One region of the Curtobacterium oceanosedimentum genome, then DNA from elsewhere that is predicted to be linked to it. Evidence: predicted binding sites of a transcription regulator. Region 1 holds the regulator's gene; the other holds the start of a gene.

Evidence for each region. Region 1 encodes HrcA, which represses chaperone genes, less so after heat shock. Its sites were predicted from a motif close to TTNGCACTCGNNNNNNNCGAGTGCNAA; they were not measured.
Region 2: a site for HrcA is predicted at 6,124-6,150, ahead of groES (co-chaperone GroES). Genes of this name have one in related genera too.

What each region holds. Positions count from the first base shown of each region.
Region 1 covers NZ_JBEPMD010000004.1:165,714-175,057, forward strand. The annotation lists gene lepA (translation elongation factor 4) at 1-1,537, shown strand, start outside; gene ABIC52_RS05910 (DUF1990 domain-containing protein) at 1,647-2,294, shown strand; gene ABIC52_RS05915 (HAD family hydrolase) at 2,307-2,999, opposite strand; gene hemW (radical SAM family heme chaperone HemW) at 3,028-4,263, shown strand; gene ABIC52_RS05925 (DUF4870 domain-containing protein) at 4,284-4,727, opposite strand; gene hrcA (heat-inducible transcriptional repressor HrcA) at 4,836-5,858, shown strand; gene dnaJ (molecular chaperone DnaJ) at 5,970-7,082, shown strand; gene ABIC52_RS05940 (RsmE family RNA methyltransferase) at 7,082-7,903, shown strand; gene ABIC52_RS05945 (histidine triad nucleotide-binding protein) at 7,936-8,292, shown strand; gene ABIC52_RS05950 (PhoH family protein) at 8,402-9,344, shown strand, end outside.
Region 2 covers NZ_JBEPMD010000002.1:163,060-172,403, forward strand. The annotation lists gene guaB (IMP dehydrogenase) at 1-766, shown strand, start outside; gene ABIC52_RS02650 (hypothetical protein) at 976-1,857, shown strand; gene ABIC52_RS02655 (SDR family oxidoreductase) at 2,073-2,891, opposite strand; gene ABIC52_RS02660 (ABC transporter substrate-binding protein) at 3,152-4,486, shown strand; gene rarD (EamA family transporter RarD) at 4,649-5,611, opposite strand; gene groES (co-chaperone GroES) at 5,734-6,030, opposite strand; gene ABIC52_RS02675 (class I SAM-dependent methyltransferase) at 6,190-7,392, shown strand; gene ABIC52_RS02680 (DUF4190 domain-containing protein) at 7,573-8,370, opposite strand; gene tsaD (tRNA (adenosine(37)-N6)-threonylcarbamoyltransferase complex transferase subunit TsaD) at 8,472-9,344, opposite strand, start outside.

The DNA of each region.
Region 1 (9,344 bases):
CTCGCTCGCCGCGTGCGAGGGCGCCATCCTGCTCGTCGACGCAGCGCAGGGCATCGAGGCCCAGACGCTCGCCAACCTGTACCTGGCGCTCGAGAACGACCTCGAGATCATCCCGGTCCTCAACAAGATCGACCTGCCCGCCGCCGACCCGGACAAGTACGCCGCCGAGCTCGCGCAGCTCATCGGCGGCAAGCCGGAGGACGTCCTTCGCGTCTCCGGCAAGACCGGCGTCGGTGTGCCCGAACTGCTCGACCGCGTCGTCCGGACCGTGCCGAACCCCGTCGGGAACGTCGACGCGGCACCGCGCGCCATGATCTTCGACTCGGTCTACGACAGCTACCGCGGTGTCGTGACGTACGTGCGCATGATCGACGGCACGATCCACCCGCGCGAGAAGGTCCAGATGATGTCGACGAAGTCGACGCACGAGATCCTCGAGATCGGTGTGTCGTCGCCGGAGCCGAAGCCGACCAAGGGTCTGTCGGTCGGCGAGGTCGGGTACCTCATCACCGGTGTGAAGGACGTGCGCCAGTCGAAGGTCGGTGACACCGTCACGACGGCACTCCGACCGGCGACCGAGGCCCTGCCCGGCTACACGGACCCGAAGCCGATGGTGTTCTCGGGGCTGTACCCGATCGACGGCTCCGACTACCCGGACCTGCGCGAGGCGCTCGACAAGCTCAAGCTCTCCGACGCGGCCCTCGTGTACGAGCCCGAGACCTCAGTGGCGCTCGGGTTCGGGTTCCGCTGCGGCTTCCTCGGCCTGCTCCACCTCGAGATCATCACCGAGCGGCTGTCGCGCGAGTTCGGCCTCGACCTCATCACGACCGCGCCCAGCGTGATCTACGAGGTCACCAACGAGGACAACACCGTGACCGAGGTGACGAACCCGTCCGAGTTCCCGGGCGGGCGCATCGTCGAGGTCCGCGAGCCGATGGTCCGCGCGGCGATCCTCGCGCCGAAGGACTACGTCGGCGCGATCATGGAGCTCTGCCAGTCGCGACGCGGATCCCTGCTCGGCATGGAGTACCTCGGCGAGGACCGCGTCGAGATCCGCTACGAGATGCCCCTCGGCGAGATCGTGTTCGACTTCTTCGACCAGCTGAAGAGCAAGACCCAGGGCTACGCCTCGCTCGACTACGAGCCCACCGGCGACCAGGCCGCGGACCTCGTGAAGGTCGACATCCTGCTGCAGGGCGAGCAGGTCGACGCGTTCAGCGCGATCGTCCACCGGGACAAGGCCTACGCCTACGGCACGCTGATGACCGAGCGGCTCCGCAAACTCATCCCTCGCCAGCAGTTCGAGGTGCCGATCCAGGCTGCGATCGGCGCGCGGATCATCGCCCGCGAGAGCATCCGGGCGATGCGCAAGGACGTCCTCGCGAAGTGCTACGGCGGTGACATCACCCGCAAGCGCAAGCTCCTCGAGAAGCAGAAGGAGGGCAAGAAGCGCATGAAGATGGTGGGTCGCGTCGAGGTCCCGCAGGAGGCCTTCATCGCGGCGCTCTCGGGCGACGTCGAAGAGAAGAAGAAGTAGCTCGGCGACCACGAGCAGCACGACGGAGCCCCGCCACGAGCGGGGCTCCGTCGTCCGTTCCGAGCTCCGGGGGACACGGTGCGGTCGACCCCGCCGGTACGATGGCTCCATGAGTTCCCGCGGCAGCTACCCGACCGCCCTGACCTACGGTGCCGTCGGTGCCACGCAGGCGGCGGACCTCATGACCTACCCGCCGGAGGGGTTCACCCCGGCGGAGTCGCGGGCACGGATCGGCCACGGCGACGCGCGGTTCGAGACCGCGGTGACGCAGGCGCTGACCTGGCAGATCCAGGAGCGCAGCGGCATCCGGGTGCAGGTCGGTGACCAGCCGGACGACGACGAGGTCCGGTACAACCCGGTGACGTTCGACGCGCACGGCGTCCCGATCGCGCCGGCGTCGATCGGCACGCCCCGCGTCGAGAAGTTCGCGGCCGACGGCACGCCGCTGCTGACGGCCGGCACGACGGCGACGCTCGAGATGCACGCCTTCGGGCAGACCGTGCACGCTCCGGTCCGCGTCGTGTCGATCATCGACGAGACCGACCGCAAGGGCTTCGCGTACGGCACGCTCGAGGGCCACCCGCTGTCCGGCGAGGAGTCCTTCGTGGTCGAACGCACGAGCGACGGTTCGGTGTGGCTCCAGATCCGACAGTTCTCGCAGCCGTCCAGCCGCAAGTGGGCGTTCGTCGCACCGCTGCTCCGGCGGCAGCAGCGGGTGATGGCGGCGAAGTACCTCAGCGCACTGCGCGGCGACTGACCGCGCCCCCGCTCAGCGCAGCGGCGGGAGCGCGGCGATCGCGTCCTCGAGCAGCCGGGCGTCCTGCACGCAGTCCCGCGCGACGCACACCGCGCTCGTCCCCCGCAGGGCGTCGACCTCGTAGACCCCGGTCGCGACCGCGACGAACGGGATGCCCACCGCGTCGGCCGCCTCGCCGTCCCGCGGGGTGTCCCCGACGATCACGGCCCGCTCCCCGGACAGTGCCGCAGCGGCACGCGCCGTGACCCCGGTGCGCTCGACCTCGGCGTCGCCGAAGTACGAGTGCTCCCAGTCGAACGCGTCGAGGTCGAAGCCCGCGCCGCCGAGCTTCACCCGCGCTCGGTGCTCCGAGTTGCCGGTCAGCAGCCCGTTCCGCCAGCCCAGCGCGGCGAAGCGTCGGACGAGCGCGGCGGCACCCGGGGCGGGGGAGCGGCGTTCACCCCGGCCGTACCGCTCGTCGGTCAGGTCGCGCAGGTGCCGGCTCACCGTGGGGATGAGCGCGTCGTCGAGGTCGTGCGCCCGGACGTGGTCGGCGATGAGGCCCGCGTCGGTGCGTCCGTGCTGGTGGCCGACCTTCAGCACCAGGTCGCGGCCGACGGCGCGTTCGACGGCCAGGTGGTACAGGTTGCCCGGCGACGCTGCGTTGAGGACGAGGGTGCCGTCGATGTCCCACAGCACCGTGGTGGGGACGGTGTGGTGCTCCATGGCTCCATCATGGCCGAGAATGGAGTCCATGCCGAGTGCGCTCCCGATCGCCGATCCCGCTCCCGCGGACGGCCTGCTCACCCCCGGCCCGGGCGCCGGCGACGTCCCCTTCGGGGTGTACGTCCACGTGCCGTTCTGCCGGGTGCGCTGCGGCTACTGCGACTTCAACACCTACACGGCGTCCGAGCTCCGCGGGGTGCGCCGCGACGACTACGCCGGCCACGCGGTGCAGGAGATCCGCTGGGCGGCCGAGGTCCTCGACCGCTCCGGGGTGCCGCGCCGCCCGGTCTCGACGGTGTTCTTCGGCGGTGGCACGCCGACGATGCTGCCGGCGGACGACCTCGTGATGATCCTCCGCGCGATCGACGACACGTGGGGCATCCTGCCGGGCGCGGAGGTCACGACCGAGGCGAACCCGGACTCCGTGGACGCGGACGCGATCGCGACCCTCGCGCGCGGCGGGTTCACCCGGATGAGCTACGGCATGCAGTCCGCGGTGCCGCACGTCCTCGCCACGCTCGACCGGACCCACGACCCCGAGCGCGTGCCGGTCGTCGTGGACCTCGCGAAGCAGCAGGGCCTCGACGTCAGCCTCGACCTCATCTACTCGACCCCGGGGGAGTCCCTCGACGACTGGCGCACCTCGCTCGACGCCGCGCTGGCCTGCGCCCCCGACCACGTGTCCGCCTACTCGCTCATCGTCGAGGAGGGCACGGCGATGGGGCGGATGGTGGCCCGTGGCGAGCTCCCGGCGCCCGACGACGACCTGGCCGCCGACATGTACGAGCTCGCGGACCGGACCCTCGCCGACGCCGGGTACGCCTGGTACGAGGTCTCGAACTGGGCACGCGCCGACGAGCACGGCGGTCCGGAGCGCCACGCGAGCCGGCACAACCTGTCCTACTGGAAGGGTCACGACTGGTGGGGCGTCGGCCCGGGCGCGCACTCGGCGGTCGCCGGCACCCGCTGGTGGAACGTGAAGCACCCGGCCGCGTACGCGAACCGGGTGCTGGCGGGCGAGTCGCCCGCGGCGGGGCGCGAGACGCTCGACGCCGACACCCGGTACGTCGAGCGGGTGCTGCTGGCCGCACGCGTGCGCGGCGAGCTCACCACCGCGGAGCTCGGCCGGGAGGCCCGTGGCCGCGTCGCCGGCCTCATCGCCCGCGGTCTCGTGGACGGGTCGGCCGCGGTGCGGGGACGGATCGAGCTGACCCTGCAGGGTCGGCTGCTCGCGGACGCCGTCGTCCGCGAGCTGCTCGACTAGCGCACGGGCTGCCGCCCGCGCTACTGCTTGATGAACTCGATCGTGAGCGGGTAGCGGTAGAGGTCGCCGCGGTTCGCCGCCACGGCCGCCAGGATCGCGAACACGATCACGAGCACGCCGATGATCGGGAGCAGGACGAACCCGATCACGACCAGGCAGAGCAGCCACGCCACGACGTACGCGATCGCCGCCGTGATGTGGAAGTTCAGCGCCTGGCGGGTGTGCTCCTTGATGAACTGCCCCCGGTCGCGCAGCACCAGGTACGCGATGATCGGCACGACCAGGCTGAAGAAGATGCCGCCGACGTGCGTCAGCGTCGCCCAGAGGCGCTGGTCCTCCGGCGACATCGGCTGGGGCGGCGTGAAGCCGGCCGGGTACTGCGGTCCCTGCGGGTTCTGGGGTCCCCCCGGCTGCTGGCCGTACCGGCCGTCCTGCGGGCCGCCTGGTTGCTGTCCGTAGCTCATGCCGTGAGCGTACCGGCGCAGGGGCCTCCGGTCCCGGTCGGTCGGTGGTCGGGCGTAGGATCAGCAGTCGACACGTCCGAGTGCCAGCATCGAACGGAAGGGGTCCGGATGGTCAGCGAACGCTCCCTCGAGGTCCTCAAGGCGATCGTGCGGGACTACGTCGCCTCGCGCGAGCCCGTCGGCTCGAAGACGATCGTCGAGCGGCACGCCTTCGGGGTCAGCGCCGCGACGATCCGCAACGACATGGCGCAGCTCGAGGACGAACAGCTCATCGCGGCGCCGCACACCTCGTCCGGTCGGGTGCCCACGGACAAGGGCTACCGCCTGTTCGTCGACCACCTCGCGGCGGCGCGGCCCCTGTCGACGGCGCAGCGGCACGCCATCGAGACCTTCCTCGGCACGCCGAACGACCTCGACGAGGTCCTCGGCCGCACCGTCCGCCTGCTCAGCCAGCTCACCAACCAGGTCGCGCTCGTGCAGTACCCGTCGATGGTGCGTGCCCGCGTGCAGCACGTCGAGCTCGTGCGGCTCGGCGACACCCGGCTCATGGTCGTCCTGATCACCGACACCGCCCGCGTCGAGCAGCGTGTGGTGGAGACGGACGTCCCCCTCGACGAGGACTCGCTCACCGAGCTCCGGACCGTCGTGAACGGCGCGAGCGTCGGACTCCTGCTGCAGGACGTCCCCCGTGCCCTGCGCGAGGTCCCGCGGCAGCTCCGCCCGGACGCGCAGACCCTGGGCGGCGTCGTCGTCGCGACCCTCATCGAGCAGGTGGCTGCGAACCGGCAGGACCGCCTGGTCATGGCGGGCGCGGCCAACCTGGCGAAGAGCGAGCGCGACTTCTCCGGCGGCCTGTACCCCGTGCTCGAGGCGATCGAGGAACAGGTGACCCTGCTCCGCTTGTTCGGCGAGATGCAGGTGGACGACGTGGCCGTGGCCGCGAGCATCGGCGCCGAGAACGCCGAGTACGGCCTCGACGCGACGAGCATCGTGGCCGGCGGTTACCTCGCCGGCGGCGGGGCGGTCGCCCGACTGGGCGTCCTGGGCCCGACACGCATGGACTACGGCACGAACATGGCCGCCGTCCGCGCGGTCGCACGGTACCTGTCCAAGCTGCTGGGCGAACATTGACCGGACCACGCGCCCCCCGCGCGGTGTCCAGCGGACCGGCTCCGCGCCTCCAGACCGGACCGCGGCGACCGCCGCGACCCACCGACCGAACCGAAACCGACTGAGGGAACCGTGGCAGACCACTACGACGTCCTCGGCGTCCAGCCGGACGCCTCCGATGCCGACATCAAGAAGGCCTACCGACGGCTGGCGCGCGAGCTGCACCCGGACGTGAACCCGAGCCCGGACGCGGCCGAGCGCTTCAAGGACGTGACGCACGCGTACGACGTGCTGAGCGATCCCGAGCAGCGTCGGCGCTACGACGCCGGCCCGCAGGAGAGCCCGTTCGGCGGCGGTGCCGCCGGCGGCTTCAGCGACATCTTCGACGCCTTCTTCGGCGGCGGTGGCGGCGGCGGACGCGGCAACGGACCGCGGAGCCGGGCCGAGCGCGGGCAGGACGCCCTGCTGCGCATCGAGGTCGACCTGGACGAGGTCGTGTTCGGCACGCACAAGGACGTCGAGGTCGACACGGCCGTCGTCTGCGAGACGTGCAACGGCTCGTGCTGCGCGCCGGGGACGAGCCCGCGCACCTGTGACATCTGCGGCGGGTCCGGGCACATCCAGCGCCAGGTCCGCTCGCTGCTCGGCAACGTCGTGACGAGCGCGCCCTGCGGCACGTGCCGCGGCTACGGCACCGTCATCCCGAGCCCCTGCCCGACCTGCCAGGGGCAGGGCCGCGTCCGCGCACGCCGCACGATCCCCGTCGACGTGCCCGCGGGCGTCGAGACCGGGCTCCGTCTGCAGATGCCCGGTCAGGGCGAGGTCGGCCCGGCCGGCGGCCCCTCGGGGGATCTCTACCTCGAGGTGAAGGTGCGCCACCACGACGTGTACAGCCGCGACGGCGACGACCTCCTCGCGACGCTCGAGGTCCAGATGACCGACGCGATCCTCGGTGCGCACACGACCATCGACGGCCTCGACGGGCCGGTCGAGCTCGAGATCCGCCCGGGCGTGCAGAGCGCCGACGTCCTGGTGATCAAGGACCGCGGCGTGACGAAGCTGCGCGGCACCGGTCGGGGTGACCTCCGCGTCGGGGTGCAGGTCGTGACCCCGACGAAGCTCTCGCACAAGGAGCGCGGACTCGTCGAGCAGCTCGCGAAGTCGCACAAGGCGCCGGGGCCGCAGCTCGCCCGCTTCCAGCAGGGCATGTTCGGCAAGCTGCGCGACCGCTTCTTCAACTTCTGATGGCGTCGCTGTACCTGGTGGAGCCGGGCCTGCTCGACGGCGTCGGAGTCGGTGACCCGGTGTCGCTCGACGGCGCCGAGGGGCGGCACGCGGTGTCCGTCGCGCGGGTCCGCGTCGGCGAGGCGCTGCGGATCGCGGACGGACGCGGCACGGTCGTCACGGGTTCGGTCGCGTCGACCGGCAAGGACACGCTGACCCTGACGGTCGCCGACGTCGCGGTCGACGCGGAGCCGCGTCCGGCGCTGGTGCTCGTCCAGGCGCTCGCGAAGGGCGGGCGCGACGAGATGGCGGTGCAGGCCGCGACCGAGATCGGCGTCGACCGGATCGTCCCCTGGTCGGCGGCGCGGAGCGTGTCCCGCTGGGACGGCGCCAAGGTCGAGAAGGGCCGTGCCCGGTGGGCGGCCATCGCGCAGGAGGCCGCGAAGCAGGCGGTCCGCTCGCGCGTCCCGACGGTGGACGCGCCGGTGACGACGGCGCAGCTGGCCGCGCCGGCCGGCTCGTCGTCGGACGGCGGCTCGTCGTCGGGCGACGGCGCGTCGTCGGTTGCCGGCCCGTCGTCGGGTAGCGGCCGGGAGGCGCGGCGTGCGGTGGTCGTGCTGGACCCGGTGGGTGCGGTGCGGCTCTCCGCGTGGGAGCCGCCGACGGACGTCGACGAGATCGTCCTGGTGGTCGGTCCGGAGGGCGGCATCGACGGGTCCGAGTTCGATCGTCTCGAGGCCGCCGGCGCCGTGCGGGTGCGGCTCGGCGACACCGTGCTCCGCACGTCGACCGCCGGGCCGGCCGCGCTGGCCGTCCTGCAGACCCGGCTCGGGCGCTGGTAGTGGCGTCGGAGGCGGGTCCTACGATGGTCACCATGAGCAGCAGCGAGCCGAGCGTCTTCTCGAAGATCGTCGCCCGCGAGATCCCGGCGACCATCGTCGCCGAGGACGACCGGGTGATCGCGTTCGAGGACATCGCGCCCAAGGCACCCGTCCACGTGCTCGTGGTGCCCAAGACCGAGCAGTACCGCGACGTCACCGAGCTCGCGGCCGGCGACCCGGAGCTGCTCGCACACGTCGTCGCCACCGCTCGTCGCATCGCCGACGAGCGTGCGGGCGGCCAGTTCCGTCTCGTCTTCAACACCGGCGAAGCCGCCGGTCAGACCGTGTTCCACGTGCACGCGCACGTCCTCGCAGGTGACCTGCACGAAGGGAATCTCCTTGCCGGCTGACGAACCCGTCCGTCCCGAACCCGCACAGCCCGGGACCGACCGCCCCGTGGCGCGTCCCGTCACCGATCCGTCCGACGTGACCGTCGACATCCAGGTCGACGGCATCGCCATGGTGCAGCTCCTCGGCCCGCAGGACCGCCTGCTCAAGACGGTCGAACGCCAGTACCCGGGGGTCCGGGTGCTCGTGCGCGGGAACGAGGTGTCGCTGACCGGCGCCGAACGAGACGTCGCCCGCGCGCACGCCCTCGTCGACGAGCTCGTCGGCATGGTGAAGCGCGGCCAGGACATCGGCCCCGCCGACATCCCGACGTCGGCGCGCATCCTCGACGAGGACCGCAAGCCCTCCGACACCTTCGGCACGCCGATCGTCTCGAGCCGCGGCAAGTCCGTGCGCCCGAAGACCGACGGCCAGCGCGCCTACGTCGATGCGATCGACCAGCACACGATCACGTTCGGCATCGGTCCGGCGGGCACCGGCAAGACCTACCTCGCGATGGCGAAGGCCGTCCAGGCGCTGCAGCGGCGCGAGGTCACGCGCATCATCCTGACCCGTCCCGCGGTCGAGGCGGGGGAGCGGCTCGGGTTCCTGCCGGGCACCCTGACCGACAAGATCGACCCGTACCTGCGCCCGCTGTACGACGCGCTCAACGAGATGATGGACCCCGAGCTCGTCCCGAAGCTGCTCGCGGCCGGCACGGTCGAGGTGGCGCCGCTGGCGTACATGCGCGGCCGCACCCTCAACGACTCGTTCGTGATCCTCGACGAGGCGCAGAACACCACGCCCGAGCAGATGAAGATGTTCCTGACGCGTCTCGGCTTCGGCTCGAAGATGGTCGTCACGGGCGACATCACCCAGGTCGACCTGCCCGGCAACCTCTCGGGTCTCCGGCTCGTCACCCGGATCCTGGGCGACGTCGACGACATCCACTTCGCCCGGCTCGGCAGCGAGGACGTCGTCCGCCACACGCTGGTCGGACGGATCGTCGACGCCTACACCGTGTACGACGAGGAACGACTCGCGGAACAGGCCGGGCACCGACCCGGTGGCCGCG
Region 2 (9,344 bases), on a different contig from region 1:
CGTCGACGTGCTCGTCGTCGACACCGCCAACGGCGAGAGCGAGGGCGTCCTCGACATGGTCCGCCGCCTCAAGGCCGACCCGTCCTTCGCCGGCATCGACGTCATCGGCGGGAACGTCGCGACCCGACAGGGCGCGCAGGCGCTCATCGACGCCGGTGTGGACGCCGTCAAGGTCGGCGTCGGCCCGGGCTCGATATGCACCACCCGCGTGGTCGCCGGGGTCGGCGTCCCGCAGGTCACCGCCGTGTACGAGGCGTCGCTCGCCGCGCGTGAGGCCGGCGTGCCGGTCATCGCCGACGGCGGGCTGCAGTACTCGGGCGACATCGCGAAGGCCCTGGTCGCCGGCGCGGACACCGTGATGCTCGGCTCGCTCCTGGCGGGCACCGACGAGAGCCCGGGCGAGCTCGTCTTCGTCGGCGGCAAGCAGTACAAGGCGTACCGCGGGATGGGCTCCCTCGGCGCACTGCAGACGCGCGGCGAGAAGACCTCGTACTCGAAGGACCGCTACTTCCAGGCGGACGTCCCCTCGGACGAGAAGCTCATCCCCGAGGGCATCGAGGGCCAGGTCCCCTACCGCGGCTCGGTCGCGAACGCCGTCTACCAGCTCGTCGGCGGCCTGCGGCAGTCGATGTTCTACGTCGGTGGCCGCACGGTGCCGGAGCTCAAGGCCCGCGGCAAGTTCGTCCGCATCACCGCGGCCGGGCTCAAGGAGTCGCACCCGCACGACATCAAGATGGTCGTCGAGGCCCCGAACTACCGAGGCTGACCCCGGTCTCCTCCCCCGCGCTTCTGCGCGAGACGCCCCCGTTGCGTCGAGACGCCGCCGAATCCGACGGCGTCTCGGTGGTTCGGGGGCGTTTCACGTCGACGGGGGCGTTTCGCGAGCTCCTGCACGGACGACGTCGGCCGGGAGGCTCTCCACAACTGGCGGCCGTCGCCTCTCCTCCGCCACGTGGTCACGCGAGACTGCCGCGCATGTCAGTCACGCCGTCTCCCGTCCTCGCCGGCCGTCCGGCGGGCCTCCTCGATCCGGTCCGCTTGTTCCACGGGGTGGGGGTCGAACGTTCGGCGTGGGACGCTCTCGACGAACGTGGGCGGCGGCGGCTCGTGGTGCGTGCCCGCGTCGCGGCGCTGCACCGCCCAGCGGTGGTCTCGCACCGGTCCGCCGGAGCACTGTGGGGACTCCCCGAACTCGGGCGCTGGGACTGGCGACTGCACGTGATCGACCCCGCGCTGCCGAAGACGCACGTCGGCCGAGGCATCGTGCGGCACACGGGCGACCTGTCGGACGGCGAACTCACCGACGCTCTCGGGGTCGCGGTGACGTCCCTCCTGCGGACGGTGGTCGACATCGTGCACGTCGTACCCGTGGCACACGCGGTCCTCGTGCTCGATCACGTCCTGCACGAGGACATCGCGGCGTTCCCGGACCTCGAGCGCGCACTCGCCGCCCGCGCGGGCGCACGCGGCTCGCGTGTGGCCCGGACGGCGCTCGAGGTCGCGGACGGCGCCGCGGAGTCCGCAGGCGAATCGCTCAGCCGCGTGACGATGCGGGAGCTCGGGGTCGTCCCACCGGTGCTGCAGCAGGAGTTCATCACCGACGCCGGATGCTTCCGGGTCGACTTCTGGTGGCCAGCTGCGGGCATCGTCGGCGAGTTCGACGGCCGGGTCAAGTACGACGACCGAGCGGCGCTCTGGGCCGAGAAGCGCCGCGAGGATGCGCTGCGACGGCTGCCCGAGGTCAGGGGCTTCGCGCGGTGGGGCATGCGCGAGGCGCTCGAGCCGGCACTCCTGGCGCCCGTGCTGCTCGCCGCGGGTCTCCCACTCGGGCGCGGCTGGGCCGAGCGGTCGCGGTGATCGAACTCCTTGCCCATCACATCGCCGAGACGCCGGCGTCTGGAGGGCACCAGAGCTCCTCGAGCCGCCGGTGTCCGCCCGAGACGCCGCCGAACTGCCGAGACACCGTCGGATGCGCGGGCGTCTCGGCCCGAAGACGGCGTCTCGACCCGACGCCGGTGTCTCGGCCCGACGACGGCGTGCGGACCCGCGACGGGAACGGCAGCCCCGCCGCCCTAGGCGCTGCGCCAGTCGTCGGACGTGATGTGGCTGCCGCCGTGCGGGCCCATCTGCAGCATGCCGCCGTCGACGGGCAGGGACACCCCGGTGATGTACGACGACGCCGGTGACGCCAGGAACGCCACTGCGGCAGCGATCTCCCACGCGTTCCCCGGCCGTCCGAGGGGGACACCGGGACGATCGATGGTGTGCGGGTCCTCGTCCTCGGCACCCGTCATCCGGGTCGCGATCTCCCCCGGTGCGACGGCGTTCGCGGTGATGCCGTGCTCGGCGAGCTCGATCGCGATGGTCTTGAGGAGCCCGCCGAGGCCGTGCTTCGCCGCGTCGTACGCGCTCGACCCGTAGCGGGGCTGGTGCTCGTGGACGCTCGTGATGCCGATGATCCGCCCGCCGGTGCCCTGTCGCACCATGTGCCGTGCAGCTGCCTGGATCGTGACGAACGCCCCGTCGAGGTCGGTCGCGACCGTGTGCCGCCACTGCTCGAGCGTGATGTCGAGGAACGGCGCGTTGTCACCGGTCCCGGCATCCGCCACGACGACGTCGACGCCACCGAGCTGTGCCACGAGCCGATCGATCACGGCACCCGCACGGTCGAGCTGCGTCACGTCGATCTGCTCGACGAAGGCCTGTCGCCCGGCCTGCCGGATCTCGGCGGCGGTCTCCTCGGCACGCTCGGGCTCGGACAGGTACGTGATGCCGACGTCCATGCCGGCTGCGGCGAGCGCCACCGCGGTGGCCTTCCCGATGCCGGACTCGGCACCGGTGACGATCGCACGCACGGGACGGAAGGTGGTCGTGGAAGCTGCATCGCTCATGGGCCGGACCGTACGCGCGACCGCCGCTGCGACCTCCCGGAACCGCGCCTCCTGCACAGGGCACCGTCCGGACGGACTCCTCATCAGGGGTTCCCGTGCGCCTGCTCAGTTTCGTCACGGGTGTGTAACGAAACGTCCAGGTGATGATCTCGGACACACACGCGAAACACTTCGGCCCTAGTTTTCTCGGCAACCCACGTGGAGGAGACCGCGCTCGACCCGATGCGGTTGGGCCTCCGCGCAGAGAAAGGGCTCCACGGATGACCAGAACCACCCGTGCCACCACGGCACTGGCAGTGGCGGGAGCGGCAGCGCTCCTCCTCGCCGCGTGTTCCACCAGCGGCAGCGCCGAATCCACCTCCTCCGCCTCTGCCGGCGGCGCGAAGAAGGACCCGGCGGCGAGCTGCAAGGCCCCCGACACCCCGGGTACCGATGCGCTGAAGATCGGCACGATCCTCCCGCTGACGGGCACCCTGTCGTACCTCAACCCGCCCGCCGAGTCCGGCGTCGGCCTCGCGGTCGAGGACATCAACTCGGCCGGTGGCGTGCTCGACAAGGACGTCAGCATCGACCCCGCCACCGACTCGGGCGACAGCAACGACATGACCGTGTCGAGCTCGGCCGCGACGAAGCTCGTCAACGCGAAGGTGCCGGTCGTCATCGGCGCCGAGTCGTCCAGCGTCACGCTGAACGTCATCGACCAGCTGACGAGCAACTGCATCGTGCAGATCTCGCCGGCGAACACGGCGACCGACCTGTCCGGCTACTCGTCGCACTACTACCGCACGGCTCCGCCGGACTCGGTGCAGGGCTCGGCCCTCGGCCAGCTCATCACGGGTGACGGCAACGCCAAGGTCGCCTTCCTGGTCTTCAACGACACCTACGGTACGGGTCTCCGCGACACCGTGCAGAAGGCGATCGAGGACTCGGGCGGCCAGGTCGTCTACGGCGGCAAGGGCAAGGGTCAGGAGTTCCCGCCCGGACAGACGACGTTCTCGTCCGAGGTGACGGCCGCCCTCGCGGCGAAGCCGGACGCCATCGTGGTGCTCGCCTTCGACGAGACGAAGTCGATCATCCCGGAGCTCAAGTCGCAGAACGCCGACATGGCGAAGATCTACATGTCCGACGGCAACACCGCGGACTACTCGAAGGACTTCGACCCGGGCACCCTCGAGGGTGCGCAGGGCACCATCCCGGGTGCCAGCCCGAAGGACGAGCTCAAGCAGCGCCTGTCCGACTTCTACAAGCAGTCCTCGGGCAAGGAGCTCGCCGACTACTCGTACGCCGCTGAGTCGTACGACGCCACGACCCTCGCCGCGCTGGCCGCGGTGAAGGGCAAGGGCACCGACTCGGGCACCATCCAGGCCAACATGGCCGCGGTGTCCGGCGCAGACGGCGGCACCAAGTGCGAGACGTTCAAGGCCTGCAAGGACCTGCTCGACAAGGGTGAGGACATCCAGTACACCGGCCCGTCCGGCATCGGTCCGTTCGACAGCAAGAACGACCCGTCGAGCGCCTACATCGGCATCTACAAGTTCGACGGCGACAACAAGCCCGTGTACCAGAGCGCCATCCAGGGCTCGGTCTCGAAGTAACACGCAGCACGGCCGACTGGGCCCGAGTCTCGCCTCCGCGGAGCCGAGACTCGGGCCCAGCGTCGTTCCTCGGGGTCGGGAGCGCGAGACGTGTCGCGCAACGCGAGACTCGGGTCGGCCCCGTCCCCGCGGCAGCCGGACGGGAGGCGCGGCTCGCGCCCGTCAGGCCGGGCCGGCCGCCGCGGGTGCGAGCGTCCGGCGCCGCGCTGCCCGGGCCGCCACGAAGCTGTCGACCGTCAGGACCACGAGCGCGACCCACACGATGCCGAAGCCGATCCACCGCGCGGGCGGCATGGCCTCGTGCTGCACGACGACCCCGACCAGCAGCTGCATCACGGGCGCGAGGTACTGCGTCAGCCCGAGCGTCGACAGCGACACCCGCCGTGCGGAGGACGCGAAGAGCAGCAGGGGCACCGCGGTCGCCGGGCCGGTCAGCACCGTGACGAGCGCGTGCGGCCACCCCTCGCTCGTGAAGGTCACCCCGCCGCCGAGGCCCGTGACCCCGAGCACCACGAGCGCCCCGACGGCGATCGGCAGCAGCCACACGGTCTCGAGCGTCAGCCCGCTCAGCGCGTCGACGGTGCCGCCCACCCGCTTCTTCACCAGGCCGTAGAGGCCGAACGAGAACGCCAGCGCGAGCGAGATCCACGGCACCTGCCCGTAGCCGACCGCGATGACGACGACCGCGACGACGCTGATGCCGACCGCCGCCCACTGCGCCGCACGCAAGCGCTCGCGGAGGACGACGACCCCGAGGGCGATCGTGACGAGCGGGTTGATGAAGTAGCCGAGCGCGGCCTCGACCGTGTGGCCCGTCGTCGTCGCGGCGACGTACACGGTCCAGTTCACCAGGATGAGGACGGCCGCGAGCCCCATCACGAGCATCACCCGACGCTGGGCGAGCAGGGAGCGTGTCCGGAGCCACGACCGGGTGACGGCGACCGCCACCGCGCAGAACACCAGGCCGAAGACGATCCGCCAGGCGACGATCTCGAACGCGCCCGCGGGAGCCATCGCGGCGAAGAGCAGGGGCATGAGCCCCCAGAGCCCGTACGCGACGATCGCCTGGACGACGCCGACGGATGCCTCGCTGCGTGCCGGACGTGCCGGAGTCGCTTCACTCACGGAACCATCCTAGGAAGCTGGTCGGACGCTGCGGAGCGGCACCGCGCCTCCCGGCCGCCGGACGCACGAACGCCCCGCCGGCTGCGAGCCGGACGGGGCGTTCGTGACGAGAGCTGCTGGTCTCAGTGCTCGATGACCGCGAGGACGTCGCGCGCCGAGAGGACGAGCAGGTCCTCACCGGAGTACTTGACCTCGGTGCCGCCGTACTTCGAGTAGATGACCTTGTCGCCGACGGCGACGTCGAGCGGCACGCGGTTGCCGTTGTCGTCGATGCGGCCCGGGCCCACGGCGACGACCTCGCCCTCCTGGGGCTTCTCCTTCGCGGTGTCCGGGATGACGAGACCGGAAGCGGTGGTCTGCTCCGCCTCGACCTGGCGGATGACGATGCGATCCTCGAGCGGCTTGATGGTGACGGCCACGGTGACCTCTTCTTTCTCGGTACTGACTCGGTACAGATGGGAACCGGTTGGCACTACGCACAGGAGAGTGCCAACGACAACTCTAGGGACAGTCTGGCACTCGGTCAATCCGAGTGCCAGCACGTGTCGGGCGTCCCGGCGACCTGGGAGGATCGTCGGGTGGAAGCCGCCGACCTCGCCCAGCTGTTGACCCCCGAGGGGATGGCCCTGCTCGACCGTACCCCCGGCGTCTCCGACGGGGGCGAGATCGTCCGCGTGGTCTCCCGGCTGCGCGGCGAGGGGCACGATCCCGGCCTCGTCGCCGCGGTGCTGACCCAGGCGAAGCTCCGGCAGAAGGCCCGCGCCAAGTTCGGGGACTTCGCCGGACGGATGCTCTTCACCGAGGCCGGGCTCGAGCAGGCCACGCGGCTGCAGGTCGCCGCGCAGCACGCCGGCCGGTTCGCCGCTGCGGGGATCACCCGGGTCGCGGACCTCGGGTGCGGCATCGGCGGCGATGCCATGGCGATGGCGGCGCTCGACCTCGACGTCACCGCGGTCGACCGTGACGAGGTGACCGCCGCGGTCGCGACGCACAACCTCGCGCTCTGGCCGAACGCGCGGGTCGAGCTCGGCGACGCGGCGTCCTTCGACCTGTCCCGGGTGGACGGCGTGTGGATGGACCCCGCCCGACGGACCGCCGGGCACGCGAACACGAGACGCCTGGCCGACCCGGACGACTGGTCGCCGACGCTCGACACCGTGTTCGCCGCGGCGACGACGACCCCGACCGGGGTGAAGCTCGGGCCCGGCATCGACCGCGACCTCATCCCGGACACGCTCGAGGCGCAGTGGGTGTCCGTCGACCGCGAGGTCGTCGAGCTCGTCCTGTGGTCCGGCCCCCTCGCCCGCGACGGTGTGCGCCGTGCGGCGACGGTCATCGGCGCGCACGGGATCGCCGAACTCACCGGTCCGGCCGACGCCGAGGACGTCGAGGTCGGTCCCGTCGGTGCCTACCTGTACGAGCCGGACGGGGCCGTGATCCGCGCGCGCCTGATCGGGGACCTGGCGCGCTCGATCGACGGGCGCATGCTGTCCGAGGGCATCGCGTACGTCACGTCGGACCGCGCGGTGACGACGCCGTTCGCGCAGGGGTTCCGGGTGCTCGACACGATGCCGCTCGACGTGAAGCAGCTCGCGGCACGCCTGGCGGCGGACGACGTCGGCACGGTGGAGATCAAGAAGCGCGGGGTCGACGTGGATCCCGCGCAGTTCCGGAAGCGGCTGCGGCTGCGGGGGCGGCGGTCGGTCACGCTCGTGCTCACCCGTCTGGAGGGACGGCACACCGCGCTCCTGTGCGAGCGGCTCACCGACGCGGCCGGCTAGCCCGCGGGGCGGGGCGGTGCGGCCCGCCGGGCTGCACGGGCGCCCGCGCGTTCGGCGCGCATCGCTGTCGCGATCGGGTCCGCGGAAGCGACAGACCCCCACCGGACATCGGCGGGGGTCTGTCGCTTCCGCGGAACGGAACAGAGCGGGTCAGTGCGGGTCAGCGCGAGTCAGCGCGCATCAGCGGATGAAGGCACCCGAGTCGTAGTCGTACGGGTCGGAGTACCCGCCGCCGGAGTTGGCGAGCACCACGAAGAACACGATGACGCCGATCAGGGCGATGCCCGTCGCGATCCACCCGACGATGATGCCGGCGAGCGCCAGGCCGCGCCCGGACTCCCCCGTCGTCTTCGTCTTGCCGAGTGCCACGTGCCCGAGGATCGCACCGGCGGGGCCCGCGAGCACCGCGAAGAACGCGAAGACGAAGGTCAGCAGGGACAGACCGGCGACACCGCTGAAGACGATCGACAGGATCGCGAGGGTGTTCGTCTTCGGGCGCTGGGCGTACGGCTGGTACCCGGTCGTGGCGTACGGGGCCGCGTAGGGGTTGCTGCCCTGCTGCGGCGCGTAGGGGTTGTGCTGGGGACCCGAGGCCGCGTAGGGGTTGCCCTGCTGCTGCGGCTGCTGCTGCTGCCCGTAGGGGTTGCCCGGCTGCGCGTACGGGTTCTGCTGCTGCGGCTGCTGGCCGTACGGGCTGCCCGGCTGCGAGGACTGCGCGTACGGGTTCTGCTGCGACTGCTGGGGCTGCGCGTACGGGTTCGCGGACTGCTGCCCCTGGCCGGAGGGTGCGCCCGGCGCCGGCTGCGCGTAGGGGTTGCCCTGCGACGGCTGACCGTACGGGGTGCCCGGCTGCTGGCCGGTCGACTGCGACGCGCTGGACTGCTGCGCCGCACCCGACTGCTGGCCGTCCTGCTGCGGCCGGCCGTCGTCGCTCGCGTTCGACTCGCCCGGCTTCGGCCACTGGTTCTGATCGGACACCGTCCACCCCTCCTGGCACCCGGTCGGTCGGTGCCTGCTGAGCATCCTCCCACACGGGCCGGAGGCGGGTTCAGCAGTCGCTCGCCGCCCGGGAGCGCGTCTCAGACCTGGACGGTCGTCACCGGCAGCGTGGAGTCCGCCGCGATGCCGAGGTCGCTCGGCGCGTGCCCCTCGGCCACCAGGCGTGCCCCGACCGCGGCGATCATGGCGCCGTTGTCGGTGCAGAGGTCGAACGGCGGGATCCGCAGCGCGACGCCGGCGTCCGCGCAGCGTTCCTCGGCCACGGCTCGCAGCCGAGCGTTGGCGACGACCCCACCGCCGAGCAGCAGCCGGTCGACACCGGTGTCCCGGCACGCGGCGAGCGCCTTCGTGAGGAGCACGTCGACGACGGCCTCGCGGAACGATGCCGCGACGTCGGCGACCGGGACCTCCCGACCCTCGTCGCGGCACTTCTCGACCCACCGTGCGACCGCGGTCTTCAGCCCGGAGAACGAGAAGTCGTACCGGTGCTGCGCCATGTCCTTCGGCAGCGTCAGGCCCCGCGGGAAGCGGATCGCGGTCGGGTCGCCGTCCGCCGCGGCCCGGTCGATCTGCGGCCCGCCCGGGTACGGCAGACCGAGCAGGCGTGCGACCTTGTCGAACGCCTCGCCCGCCGCATCGTCGATCGTCTCGCCGAGCAGTTCGACGTCGCCGACCAGGTCCCGCACGAGCAGCAGCGACGTGTGCCCACCGGAGACGAGCAGTGCCACCGTCGGCAGCTCGATCGCGCTGCCGTCGGCCCGCAGCACGTCCGCGCCGACGTGCCCGACCAGGTGGTTCACCCCGTAGAGCGGCTTGCCCGTCGCGACGGCCAGGGCCTTGGCCGCCCCCACACCGACCATCAGGGCGCCGGCGAGCCCCGGGCCGGCGGTGACGGCGACGGCGTCGAGCTCGTCGAGGGTCACGCCGGCGCGCTCGAGTGCCTCGTGCAGGGT